DNA from 2 places in the Zhongshania arctica genome. Region 1 is predicted to be linked to the other one. Evidence: predicted binding sites of a transcription regulator. Region 1 holds the regulator's gene; the other holds the start of a gene.
The links. The regulator FNR, encoded in region 1, switches genes on or off when oxygen is low (the NO sensors DNR and NnrR bind a similar motif). The targets are predictions, from matches to a motif close to TTGATNNNNATCAA.
Positions count from the first base shown of each region.

Region 2: AB4875_RS00020 (OmpW/AlkL family protein) is a predicted target of FNR. The motif match lies at 2,166-2,179, and genes of this name have one in related genera.

Region 1 covers NZ_JBFRYB010000001.1:1,792,166-1,799,263, forward strand. The annotation lists gene ccoG (cytochrome c oxidase accessory protein CcoG) at 1-1,378, opposite strand, end outside; gene ccoP (cytochrome-c oxidase, cbb3-type subunit III) at 1,392-2,297, opposite strand; gene AB4875_RS08135 (cbb3-type cytochrome oxidase subunit 3) at 2,290-2,469, opposite strand; gene ccoO (cytochrome-c oxidase, cbb3-type subunit II) at 2,480-3,088, opposite strand; gene ccoN (cytochrome-c oxidase, cbb3-type subunit I) at 3,085-4,515, opposite strand; gene AB4875_RS08150 (Yip1 family protein) at 4,600-5,211, opposite strand; gene fnr (fumarate/nitrate reduction transcriptional regulator Fnr) at 5,346-6,086, opposite strand; gene hemN (oxygen-independent coproporphyrinogen III oxidase) at 6,188-7,098, opposite strand, start outside.
Region 2 covers NZ_JBFRYB010000001.1:84-7,181, reverse strand. The annotation lists gene AB4875_RS00035 (chloride channel protein) at 1-569, shown strand, start outside; gene argC (N-acetyl-gamma-glutamyl-phosphate reductase) at 595-1,635, shown strand; gene erpA (iron-sulfur cluster insertion protein ErpA) at 1,747-2,100, shown strand; gene AB4875_RS00020 (OmpW/AlkL family protein) at 2,242-2,946, shown strand; gene AB4875_RS00015 (anhydro-N-acetylmuramic acid kinase) at 2,950-4,071, opposite strand; gene AB4875_RS00010 (peptidoglycan DD-metalloendopeptidase family protein) at 4,071-5,414, opposite strand; gene tyrS (tyrosine--tRNA ligase) at 5,659-6,960, shown strand.

The DNA of each region.
Region 1 (7,098 bases):
CCGATGGTGTTTTTAAACTACCCGGTTCGGCTAGTAATTGGATGTTCAATTCGCGGACTTCACCGCTCTCAACTCTTAGCGCTTTGCTGCCCCTAAGTTGAAGTTCTGCCGTGCTGTTAATACGCAGTTGATAGTCGTGATCTTGTTCGGTTTTGTTGGCAATTCTTAAGGTATAGCGGTTTTCGATTAAACCATCAACGCTCTGGAAGTATAGGGCTTGGCGATCTCGCAATACGCTGAGTACCAGAGTGTCGCGGGTAATCATGCGGTAGCCAAGTAGCGAGCACATGATCAGCACAGCAATAACATAGCCGACAAGTCTGGGCCTGATGATGCGCAGTGGCTTGCCGCTTAGGGCGTTTTCGGTGGTGTAGCTAATCAGACCCTTGGGGTAGTTCATTTTTGCCATGACGGAGTTGCAGGCATCCACGCACAGTGCGCAGCCTATGCACTCGTATTGCAGGCCGTTGCGAATATCGATGCCTGTCGGGCAGACTTGCACGCAGAGCTGACAGTCAATGCAATCGCCTAGTCCGACCTCAGCAGATGTCTCATTGCGCTTGCGTGAGCCCCGAGGATCACCGCGCGCGCTGTCGTAAGAGATGATGAGGGTGTCGCGGTCAAACATGGCCGACTGAAACCGCGCGTAGGGACACATATGCATGCACACCTGCTCGCGCATCCAGCCTGCGTTTAGATACGTTAGCAGGGTGAAAATGAAAATCCAGACGCCGGCCCAGGCGCTGACCGAAAGGCTAAATAGGCCGTAGCCAAGCTCATCAATAGGGGTGAAATAGCCGACAAAAGTAAAGCCGGTGAGAAAGGCAAATCCAAGCCACATACCGTGTTTGAGAAATTTCTTGAGCGCTTTACTGGGTGTCCAGGGCGCTTTGTCGAGCTTTATACGTTGATTGCGGCTACCTTCAACGCGTTGTTCTATCCACATGAAAATACTGGTCCACACGGTCTGTGGACAGGTATAGCCACACCACACACGGCCAGCGAAGTTGGTTACCGCAAACAGGCCAAAAGCCGCAATGATCAACACCCATCCCAGCATCGACATATCTTGGGGCCAGAATGTCAGCCCCAGAATATGAAATTTACGTGCAGGTAGGTCGAACAATACTGCCTGCCGGTCGCCCCATTGAAGCCAAGGTAGCAGCAAGTAGCCCATTAACAGTGGCCATCCGGTAAACATCCGCAGCCGTTGAAATAAGCCCTCGATCTTGCGGGTGTAAATCTTTTCCCGCTTTTGATAAAGATCGATTTCCGACACTTCCGCTGGCGCAAATTCGTGCACCGAGATTAAATCGGGATCAGTGTTCGATACCTCTTCACTGCTAGCGGGCGTGATGTAAGGGGGCTTGCTAGTCACGTATTGCTACCCCTTATGGTTTAGCCTTGGCAGGTGATACTGGATTCGATAGCGAGTAAACATAAGCCGTTAACAGGTGAATCTTGTCAGCGCTCAAGGTTTCGCCTTGGGCAGGCATTTTGCCGTTGCGCCCCAATGCAAGGGTCTGTTTCACTTGGCCGGGATCACCGCCGTAGAGCCAGATGTCATCGTTGAGTCTAGGTGCGCCCATTAGTGGGTTACCGCTACCATCAGGCATATGGCAGGCAGCACATAGCATCGCAAATTTCTCGGCAGCAGCGGGGTATTGTTCAGCTGCATTTCCCTTGGACAGAGCGACCACATAGCCCGTCATATCTGTTAGGCCTTGTTCGCCTAATATTGACTCCCAAGCTGGCATCATGCCGTTGCGGCCAGCGGCAATGGAATGTTTTATTTCCTGGGCGCTACTGCCGTACAACCAGTCCTTGTCGGTAAGGTTGGGGAAACCGTAGCCGCCCTTGGCCTCAGTACCGTGGCAAATAGCGCAGTTGTTCGAGAATATCCGTCGGCCCAAGCGCATTGCCTTATTGTTTTCAGCGAGTTGCTCCACTGGGGTGCTGACGTAGCCTGCATAGAGTTCAGCTGTTTTTGCATCTGCCTTGTCAACATCTGCTTGCCATTGACCGACCGAGGTCCAGCCCAGTACACCTTTGAAATTACCCAGACCCGGGTAGGCAATCAGATAGCCGACTGCAAACACGATGCTGATAACAAACATTTTGAACCACCAGCTTGGCAGGGGATTGTCGTACTCCTCGATGCCGTCATAAACATGGCCGGTGGTTGGGTTTTCTTCATCTTTGACGGTGGTAGTACGGTTGGCTAGCAAAAGCCAAGTCACAAGTACCAAGGTGATCACCGTCAATATGATGATCCATGCGCTCCAAAAACTAGTCATTTTTATCCCCATTTGGCGTCTTCTTGAGGTCGTCTTCGCCATCCTCAACGAAGGGTAGATTGGCCGCGTCGTCGTAGTAGGAATTGCGTTTTCGATACACGCTTATCGTTAAACCGACAAACGCGAGGAAGATCAATAGTGTTGAAATTGCCCTTAGGCTGTCTTGGTCCATATCCCGCTCCTCAGCGCTTGTACTTCAACAGCGTACCCAATTGCTGCAGGTAGGCGACGACGGCGTCAATTTCAAGCTGGCCGTCAACGATTTCTGCGGCACCGGCGATATCTGCATCGGTGTAAGGCACGCCCACTTTGCGCAGCGCAGTCATTTTTTTGCCCACTAGCTCGGCGTCAATGACGTTCTGGAACAACCAGGGGTAGCTGGGCATAATCGATTCCGGCACCACATCGCGGGGATTGTATAAGTGAGCGCGATGCCATTCATCGCTGTATCGCTCGCCAACACGCGCTAGATCAGGCCCGGTGCGCTTGGAACCCCAGAGGAAAGGGTGTTCGTAAACGTGCTCACCCGCCACGGAGTAGTGGCCATAGCGTTCGGTTTCGGAGCGCAGTGGTCTGATCATCTGTGAATGACAAACATTACAGCCTTCGCGGATATAAATATCACGCCCGGTCAACTCCATGGCGCCTAGGGGTTTTAAGCCTTCAATCGGTTCTGTAGTTTGCTTCTGGAAAAACAGCGGAACCAGTTCAACCAAGCTGCCAAAGCTGATGGCAACGATGATGAAGACAATCATTAGGCCGATATTTTTTTCGACGATTTCGTGTTTCATGCTGTTGCCTCCGCGGTGACGGCAGTGGACGCAGTTTGTTCTTTACGAATGGTCATCCACACATTCCAGGCCATGATTAGCATACCGACAAAGAACATGCCGCCGCCTAAGAAGCGCACTAGATAACCGGGGTGACTGGCGACAACAGATTCAGCAAAGCTATAAGTTAGGCTGCCATCGCTGTTATAGGCGCGCCACATTAAGCCCTGGATAATGCCGTTGACCCACATAGAGGCGATGTACAATACGGTACCGATGGTTGATAGCCAGAAGTGCAGATTAATGGCGGGAATGCTGTACATTTTTGCGCGGTGATACAGCACCGGCACCATGTGATAGACCATGCCGATAGAAATCATCGCCACCCAGCCCAGTGCGCCGGAATGAACGTGGCCGATGGTCCAGTCGGTATAGTGCGACAGTGAATTGACTGTCTTAATAGACATCATCGGGCCTTCAAAGGTGGACATGCCGTAGAAGGACAGAGACACCACCAGAAAGCGCAGAATTGGATCGTCGCGCAGTTTATGCCAAGCGCCAGACAAGGTCATAATGCCGTTAATCATGCCGCCCCAAGACGGCGCCAGCAGAATTAATGACATTACCATGCCCAAGCTCTGAGCCCAGTCAGGCAGTGCGGTGTAATGCAAGTGATGAGGGCCGGCCCAGATGTATACCGCCACCAGTGCCCAGAAGTGAACGATCGACAAGCGGTAAGAGTAAACCGGACGTCCAGCCTGCTTGGGCACAAAGTAATACATCATGCCCAAAAAGCCTGCGGTCAAGAAAAAGCCTACCGCGTTATGGCCGTACCACCACTGAACCATGGCATCTACCGCGCCCGCATAGGCCGAGTAGGATTTGCCGAGGGTTACGGGGATGGCCATGCTGTTGATGATGTGAAGGACCGCAATGGTGATGATAAAGGCGCCGTAGAACCAGTTAGCGACGTAGATGTGTTGGGTGCGGCGTTTCATTATGGTGCCGAAAAACACAATGGCGTAGGCCACCCAGACCACGGTAATCAGAATATCGATGGGCCATTCAAGTTCGGCGTATTCCTTGCCGGAGGTCATGCCCATAGGCAGGGTAATAGCCGCCAGCACAATCACCAGATTCCAGCCCCAGAATACAAATGCGGCGAGTTTCTTGGCGAATAGCTCAGCCTGACAGGTGCGCTGCACCACGTAGAACGAGGAGCCTATTAAGGCGCTGCCACCAAAGGCGAAAATAACGGCATTGGTGTGCAGCGGTCGCAGGCGGCCGAAGCTTAGCCAAGGAGTATCGAAATTCAGCGTTGGCCACACCAGCTGACCGGCGATCAGCAAACCGACAGCCATGCCGACGATGCCCCAAACCACGGTCATGATGATGAATTTTCGCACCACATCGTAGCTGTATACAGGTGCAGGGAGATTAGATTCCATGAAAGGATCCTTCAACATTTAAAGTAAAACGGTTCAGTGCTAATACAGCGCAGTGGTGGCAAAGCCGCCACCGCTTCTTAAGTATTAGGCGTCGATAAATACCGGCGCCATGCCCATGTCCCAAAGTATTACCACGGCACCCATCAGGGACATGAAGATAACCATGCAAATACCAACCACGGCAGAGGCGTATAAAAAGCCTCTTTCTTTGGGTATGTTCATCACTTCAGGAATACCGACATATAGCAGGTAGACGGCCCAGCCAAGGCTGCCGATGCCAATCAGTAAATCCACCCAGAAAACTGGATAAAATCCGATGAGCCCAGCGAAAAAGAGGGGGGTGGCGGTGTAGCTAGCCACTACGGTGCCTTTCAAAAAAGACGATTTGCTGCCGTAGGTTTCCGCCATCCAGTGGATGAAGTAACCAATAACGGCAAGGGAGCAAAGCATGGCTATATAGAACGCGATGTTGATATGCAGCGCGCTCTCCTTTGTCATCAGGATTGTCTCGCCGTCACCGACGGTCCAGCCTATTTGACTGGTACCGTAATACCAGGCGACACAGGGGCCTATGGCTAGAATCACGGGGTATAGCAGCTTAGTCAGAAGCTCATCGTCGTTGAGTAAACCAACGGCTCGCCACTGCGCACGCGTATTGAATAAAAATCCCAAGGGATTACTGGTGAATGTCGCCACGGTCTCCGTCTCTCCTTGTAAGTGGAGTGGTTGCGAGGGAGACAATATCAGGATCACTATCGTCAGATGTTGATCCTGATCAATAGTGCGTGCGCTAAAGGCTTAAATTTATTGAGGCTGTGCGTAAGGTGCGTTTACTCGGCGAGGTTGGCGAGTTTTCGTAAAGCAGCAATATCCATGACGGTGACATCTTTATTTGATACCGAAATAAGTTCTTGCTTGGCAAAGCGGCTAAATACCCGGCTGACGGTTTCAATGGTCAGGCCGAGAAAGTTGCCGATGTCGCTGCGTGACATGGGAAGTCGAAAGGATACCGCCGATAAGTGCAAGCGGGCATGCCGTGCTGAGATGCTAACAAGCAGAGAAGCCAGTCGCGCCTCTGCCGAGTTTTTGCTTAGCAGGGTGATATGTCGTTGATCTTCTACAATTTCTTGGCTGAGTAATTTGAAGAAATGCTTTTGCATGGTGGGAAGCTTAACACTGAGTTCTTCTATGCGGCTAAAAGGGATCTCGCAGATCGCTGAGACGTCCATCGCTTGGGCTGAGTTGGCGTAGCGATTCTGGCCGATGCCATCCATGCCGACAATTTCGCCGGGAAAATAAAAACCAGTGACTTGTTCTTCGCCGTTATCGCTTACGCTGTAAGCTTTTATCGAACCGGAACGAACCGCATAAATGGATTGGAAGGTATCACCTTCGCGATATACATGCTGTCCCTTTTGCAGTGGGCGGCCTCTTTGTACAATATCGTCCAGCTGTACTATTTCTTCCCTCTCTAGAGCCAAAGGTAGGCAAATACTGCTTAAGCGGCAGTTGCTGCAGCTTATCCCTTGGTCGTGTGGGCAGCTATGTTGTTTGCTTGCAGTCTTAATCATGGACAAATAAACCCGAAACTTTTTAAGCACTTTGAAAGGCGATGAACAGCTTGCCAGTGGCCTAGCTTATTGTAAACTAACAATAGGCTAGCTAAAAAGTCTTACAGGGTTTTTGAGTATGCCGAGGTCTCTGCATCAAGATAATTATCAAACACCATGCAAATATTCCTCAACAGATTACGGCCAATGTCAGTGACTATAATGCCCTGCTCAGACAGTTTGAGAATGCCATCGTGTTCCAATTCCTTTAGTGCGTCAAAGTTTGTTTTAAAGTGCCCGCGGAAATCGATTCCGAAGAGATGCCGGAAAGTGTCGAAATCCAAGCTGAGATTGCAAATAAGCTGCGAAATAACATAATTCCGCAGCCGATCTTCCTGATTCGATATCAAGCCCTTAGCTACCGGTAAGTGGCCGTTGTCCAATGCATCATAGTAGTGGTGAAGGTCTTTGTGATTCTGGGAAAAATTCCCAAGAATCGAGCTAATAGATGAGGCTCCCATGGCCAGTACATCTGGCGCAAGGCAGGTCGAATAGCCCTGAAAGTTTCGTTGCAGTCTGCCCTCTGTCTGGCAGATCGCTAAGCTGTCTGCCTTTTTAACAAAATGATCCATGCCAATGTGGACATAGCCCGCCTGGGCGAATTTTTCAGCTGCTAGACACAGCATTTCCAGCTTTTGGTCGCTATTGGGTACCGTGTGCCTGTTGATAGCGCGCTGGGCGGGAAACCGTTCTGGCATGTGGGCATAGTGGTAGAAAGCGATCCTGTCGGGCGATAGAGAAATAACGTCATCTAAGGTTTGCGTCATAGTAGAAAGTGTTTGCTTGGGCAGCCCGTAAATTAGGTCTATGGCAATGGAGTTAAAGCGGTAGCTCCGGGCCTGCGCCATTAATGACTTGAGCTGCTGAAAGTCATAACGCCGGTTCACGGCGGCCTGCACGTTGGGGTTGGTATCTTGAACCCCAAAACTTAGGCGATTAAAGCCCAGTCCTCGCAATAGCGCCAGACGATCGC
Region 2 (7,098 bases), 1.8 Mb from region 1:
TATCGAAGAGGCCCCTGCGAGTCGCGTTTATTATTGGGATCTTTTTGGCTTGTATGGCAATACTGTCTGACGGTTTGACCATGGGTAGCGGTTATGGGGAAGCAAGGGCATTGCTGGCTGGTGAGTCTGAGGGCAGTTGGCTGACAGCCGGGGGTAAAATATTGGCGACTCTGCTAACCTATTTTAGTGGTATTCCTGGCGGTATTTTCTCGCCGAGTTTGGCGGCAGGTGCCGAGTTGGGCTCGGCGATGGGGCCGGTGTTTCCCCAAGTGCCCGCGGTATCCTTAATTTTGGTGGGTATGGCGAGTTATTTTGCCGGCGTGGTTCAGCGGCCGATAACGGCATTTGTTATTGTGCTGGAGTTGACGGGCAATAATCACGATATACTGCCCGCGCTTATGGTTAGCGCGCTTGTCGGGGCGGCGGTATCGAAATTGGTGATGGCTGAGCCTGTATACCATGTGTTAGCCAGAGATTTAGTTCGGGGTTGGGATCACTTGCTCCGTGAAAAAGAAGAGTTAGCGTCGGCGGCTGCAACAGATGGCGCCGTCGTCGAGCAGAAAAAATGAACAGCGTTAAGGGAGGAATATTCGGGTGTTAAAAGTTGGAATAGTAGGTGGTACCGGTTATACCGGCGCAGAATTGCTACGGTTATTGTCTACCCATGCCGAGGCGGAGGTGGCAATGATTACGTCGCGCGCTGAGGATGGCGTTGCGGTTGATGAGTTGTTTCCGAGTTTGCGCGGGGCGGTGGATTTACGTTTTACCTCGCCAGATGTGAAGGCGTTGGCAAGTTGTGATGTGGTGTTTTTTGCTACCCCGCATAATGTTGCCATGAATATGGTGCCAGAGTTATTGGCGGCGGGAACCCGGATTATAGATTTGTCAGCGGATTTTAGAATTAGCGATGCGAAGCTATGGTCTAAGTGGTACAACGAAGAACACGTTTGTCCTGATGTGCTTGCCACGGCAGTATATGGCCTGCCCGAGCGCAATGCCGATAAGATTCGCGACGCTAAGTTGATAGCGTGTCCGGGGTGCTACCCCACGGCCATTGAGCTTGGCTTGATTCCGCTGCTCGAACAAAAGCTGATCGACCCAAAACGCTTGATCGCCAGTGGCGCCTCAGGAGTTAGTGGTGCGGGTCGGCAGGCAAAGATTGACAACTTGTATGCCGAATTGTCTGAGAGCTTCAAGGCCTACGGTGTTGCAGGGCATCGTCATCTGCCAGAGATTGAACAGGAATTGGCTTTAGCGGCTGGTGGTCCGGTCAATCTGACGTTTACGCCACATTTATTGCCGCAGGTGCGGGGTATTCACGCGACGATGTATTCAGAGTTGCTGGATCCCGCGGTACCCTTAGATGAGCTGCAGTTTATGTTTGAAAAACGCTACGCCGACGCACCATTTGTCGATGTTATGCCCTTGGGAAGTTTGCCGCAAACTCGCTCAGTACGCGGTGCGAATACGTGTCGCTTGGCGATTTATCGGCCGCAGAATAGAGACACCGTGGTGGTATTGTCGGTGATCGATAATTTGGTGAAAGGGGCGTCTGGTCAGGCCATCCAAAATATGAACCTGATGTTTGGTTTGCCAGAAACGATGGGTTTGCAAGGCTTGCCGTTGCTGCCTTAAGGATCGGGCCTTAATGGCTGCTCGGGAAATACTTGACTGTTTTAGTCGGAAAAGCCGATAATTGCATCAATTGCGATGCAAGTTTGCATCTATGTAGTAATGAGGTGATATATGTCTGCGGTTGAACAATTCACGCCGTCAGTACTTACGTTGACTGATAAGGCCGTGACCAAGGTTAAAAATCTCGTTGAGTCTGAGGCCAATGACGATCTGAAATTGCGTGTGTTTGTCACTGGTGGCGGCTGCTCGGGGTTTCAGTATGGATTTACCTTTGATGAAATTGCGGAGGAAGATGACACATTAGTCCAGCGCGATGGCGTCACGGTGCTAGTTGACCCTCTGAGTTATCAATATATTGACGGTGCTCAGGTCGATTACACTGAAGGTCTTGAGGGTTCGCGCTTTGTGGTCAGCAATCCCAATGCCAGCACTACCTGCGGCTGTGGCTCATCTTTTTCGGTTTAATTTTTAGTTTGGTTTATTGCGCTGGATCAGTTTTTATTTGATTGGTCCGCCTGCCCCGTTATTTTCTGATTCAAATCAAATGTCCCGGCTGTATCTTCCGTTTTAATGCCTCCACAGAATTTTACTGTGGAGGCTTCAAAAATGAAAAAAATCTATTTGGTCGCGGCCATTGCCGCTGCTGTTATTGCCCCTTCTTTATCTGCATCCGAAATGGCTTATCAGCCGGGTCAGTGGGTAGTGCGTTTGGGTGCAAGCACAACAGAGCCTAGGGAAGATGGCGACAATATTAAGCTGAATGGCTCAGTGCTCGTGTTGGGCGGACAAACTTCCTCGCTGGGTATTACCAACGATACCCAGCTTGGTATAACAGTAGAGTATTTGCTGGATAGTCACTGGGGAATAGAGCTGCTTGCGGCAACGCCTTTTGAGCATACGGCTACCGGTAAGGGCGCGATTCAGGGCGTTGATGTTGCTGATTTTAAGCACTTGCCGCCGACACTTAGCGGTATTTACCACTTCACTCCGATCTCCGGTTTTCAGCCTTATGTTGGTGCTGGCTTAAATTACACGCTTATCTTTGATGAAGAGTTAACGCCCCAAGCTAAAACTACCTTTGCAGGTCTGGGTTTGACCGGTGGGAAAATAGACCTAGAAGACTCGATTGGTCTCTCGTTTCAAGCGGGGGTGGATTATCACATCGATGAAAGCTGGTTGATAAATGCATCGGCGCGCTGGATAGATATTGATACGGATGCGGAAATTCGCTTCGACAGTGGTGACAGGCTGACTAGCAGTATTGAGGTCGACCCATGGGTGTATACCGTCAGCGTCGGTATGAAGTTCTGAGTGCTAAGCTAAATAAATGGCGCCGAGTATGCGTGGTCCGTTCGCGCCGGTGACGGCGGGGACATTGCCTGGCAAGTGATTTAGGGTTTGCTTGGCAAGCCATGCGAAGGCAACGGCTTCAACCCAATCTGGCGGAATACCAAGTTGGTTGGTGTCCGACACCACCCGCTTGCTGAGCAGGGTGGAGATGCGTGAGCGAAGGGCTAGATTGGCGCTACCGCCGCCGCAGATAAAAACGGGCGCCAGATCTGTGCTGGCATTTTCTATTGCGTCACAAATTGTGCGAGCGGTAAGTTCTAGCAATGTCGCTTGCACGTCCGCAGGCGCTATTGGCGGGAAATACGCTAATGACTCCTCAATGGTGAGCATATTAAATTGCTCGCGGCCGGTGCTTTTGGGCCCAGTCTGGCTGTAGTACGGTGCCTGTAAAAAATGCTGCAAAAGTGCGGTGTTGATCCTTCCGCTGGCCGCCCAGTCGCCATCGCGATCAAAGTCGCGCTGCATACGGGCGTTTATCCAGCTATCCATTAGGACATTGCCTGGCCCAGTATCAAAACCTTCTACGCCGCCATTTTGTTTAACTAGGCTAATATTCGCCATACCGCCAATGTTGAGAATAACCCGGTCCTCGGCTTCGCTTCTAAATGCCGCTGCATGAAATGCGGGTACCAGAGGTGCGCCCTGTCCCGCCGCCGCGATGTCGCGACGTCGAAAGTCCGCAATCGTGGTAATGCCGCTAAGCTCTGAGATGGTGTTGGGGTCACCAATTTGCAGGGTGAATGCGTGCTCGTGATGGCGGTCGGTATTTGGTGGGCGATGGCGCACGGTTTGGCCGTGGCTGCCTATTGCGGTTATATCGGCGGGCTTGAGTTTGGCGCTTTCGCACAATTGAAGCGCAGCGTTGGCAAAAACGCGGCCAATCTCCCTATCAGTCCTGCCCAGCAGTTCTATTTCTTCGTGACTTGTTCCGCAAAGCTGAAGGATGTCGCTTCTTAGTTTTGGGGAAAGCGGTGCTGAAATACTGTGTTCGAAATGGACGGTGTTATCGGCATCGACGCGAATGAGTGCTGCGTCGATACCATCGAGGCTAGTGCCTGACATCAAGCCTATATAGCGTGATTCCATTAGCCCGCGTCAATATTGGTGTAATTTCGTTGCGCAGCGTAGGTTCTAAGCTGTAGTTGCATCCCAGATATTTGGTTTTCGAAGGTTGGCATTTCGCCGCTATTCACCTTGGTTGGTGGCGGTAATTTGGTCACGATTGTCGCAGGATTGCGGTGCACGCCATTGACCAAAAACTCATAGTGAAGATGTGGTCCGGTAGCATAGCCGGTCGATCCTACCCAGCCAATAGTTTCACGCTGGCGAACTCGCTCGCCCTTGGATACTGCGCGTTTATGTAAATGCAGGTACTTGGTCATATAGGCTTCACCGTGTTTGATGAAGACATAGTTGCCATTGGCTTTTGAGTAGCCGGCCGCTGCCACACGGCCATCGCCGGCGGCGTAGACAGGTGTGCCTCGAGGTGCGGCGTAGTCGATGCCGCGATGCGGCCGCACGGTTTTAAAGACGGGATGCAGGCGGCGCGGATTAAAGCCAGAGCTTATGCGGGTGAAGTCCAGTGGTGCTCGTAAAAAAGCCTTGCGCATACTTTCGCCACTTTCCGAGAAATAGTCGATTTCGCCGCGAGTATTGACGTAGCGATAGGCCTCAAAGGAGCGACCTTGATTGAAATATTGCGCCGCGAGTATTTGTCCGCTGCCTAAGTTCTCGCCATGTAGGTAAAGCTCTTCATATATAACAATGAAGTAGTCGTCTTTGCGGACGTCGTATACAAAGTCTAATACCCCACCAAAAATATTCGCAAGCTCCATGATGATACTTTGGTTTACGCCTGCGTCTTGCGCTGCTTTATATAGTGATGAGGTGATAGTCGCGCTGGCGACGCGTTGGCGAATTTCTGGCGTCTCGGCGAGTTCGGTGGTGCCGAAGCCGGTTACGCCGCGTTCAAAAACGAGGCTATTGAGTTTGTCTAGTTGATAGCTCATTGCTTCGAGCTCGCCGCTATCGTCTATTTGAAATGCAAGTTTTTGCCCGGGTCGAATTTTGTTGAGTGCTTTAGCTTTGGGGGCGGTGGTCAGTAGTTCGTGTAGATCTTGTGGCGTGAGATTGGCGCGACTAAATATAGTGGACAGTGAGTCGCCTGATTTTACTTGTACCTCTATCCAAGGTTTTTCTGTTTCTTCTATCGCCACTGAATCCGCTGGAATACTTGCCGCTCGAGTTGGACTAAGCTCCAAGTTCAGCGGGATGGCGGTGCGCTTGGCTTCAGCGTTTTCACCGGGAAGTAGTAATAGAGATAATCCCAGGGCGATAAGTGTCGAAGCGGCAAGCGCTAAATGGCGTCGCGGGAACTTGCCGTTGTCGGACTTGGTAACGGCGTGTCTTTTGGGAATCCAGTTTTGCATAGGTCTAGTACTACATGCCTGTGGAGAGTTTTTTGTGCAGTATAGCAAATGTGTTGCGCGCTTGAAGCCCGTAAAAACCGAAACTTAAAGTAGATTCTAGTTTGAGTGCGGCCGTCTGTCAGCTTTTCGCAGTTTGCATTTGTTGTTGGTTGTTGTATCTTGCCGGCTCTTCAGTATTTTCCTAATTATGCAAATCATGTTCGCGGAATGGTTTGCGCGTCTTATATAGTATGAAGGTCGATTTATGACAGCTGTAAACTCAGATTTACTCCCTGAATTAGAGGCGAGAGGGCTTGTTGCGCAAATGACCGGCGAGCACGGCTTGGCCGAGTATCTCTCTGAGCGGTCGCGCACGCTGTATTGTGGTTTTGATCCCACTGCTGACAGTCTTCATATTGGCCATCTTGTCCCGCTGTTAGCGCTGCGTCGTTTTCAACAGGCAGGGCACAAACCTATAGCGCTGGTTGGCGGTGCGACGGGGCTTATTGGTGACCCAAGCTTCAAAGCGCAGGAGCGCCAATTAAATACGCCTGATGTTGTTGCTGACTGGGTTGATCGTTTAAAGCTGCAAGTGTCACGGTTTATTGATTTTGACTGTGGCGAGAACTCTGCTGAGGTTGCCAATAATCTGGACTGGTTTGGCCCTATGTCGGCGCTGGAGTTCTTGCGGGATGTTGGTAAGCACTTCTCTGTTAATACCATGGTTGCCAAGGAATCGGTGAAGCAGCGCATTAATAGAGAGGGGGCAGGTATTTCGTTTACCGAGTTTAGCTATTCCTTGTTGCAGGGCTTGGATTTTTCCGAGCTGTATAAAAGGTATGACTGTACGCTGCAGTTGGGTGGTTCTGACCAGTGGGGCAATATCATTGCGGGGGTGGATCTAACCCGTCGCCAGCACGGTGCTGCGGTTCACGGCTTAACCATGCCGCTGGTCACTAAGGCGGATGGCACCAAGTTTGGTAAAACTGAGTCGGGCACCATTTGGCTTGATCCGACCAAAACCTCTCCCTATGCCTTTTATCAGTTCTGGCTGGGTACCGCCGATGCCGATGCGTATAAGTTTCTTCGTTACTTTACGTTTTTATCGCTTGCCGATATCGATGCCATAGAGGTTGAAGATCGTGAGGTGGGGCGTCCCGCTGCTCAGCGTATTCTTGCGGAGGAGATGACGCGGCTGATTCACGGGGTCGATCAGTTGGCAGGGGCGCGCCGTATAACCGATGCATTATTCTCTGGTGAATTGGCGGAGTTATCGGCAGGTGATCTTCAGCAATTGCAGTTGGATGGCTTGCCGACGGCAAATTTGAATCGCGAGGAATTAAACGACAAGCCATTAACCCAGCTGCTTGCTGACATGGGGATGGGTGTTGGCAAGCAAATAAAGGATGCTCTGGGCCGTAATGCGGTTCTTATAAACGGTGTTTCAATAGGTATTGCTGAGAATATGAGCGTGCCGGAGGTGTTTTCTGCAGCGAGGGCATTGTTTGGCGAGTACTACTTGGTAAAGGTGGGTAAAAAGAAATATCAGCTGGTGGTTGTTAAGTAGTCAACATGCTTAATTAATCACCGTTAAGTGGTTGATAGTTAACCTAAGTGAGCGGTTTTTGTACGCGGCCAAAGCTTTTGAAAATTCTTTTTGAAAGTGTGTTGACTCCCCTCCTAGTATCTCTATAATGCGCCTCCT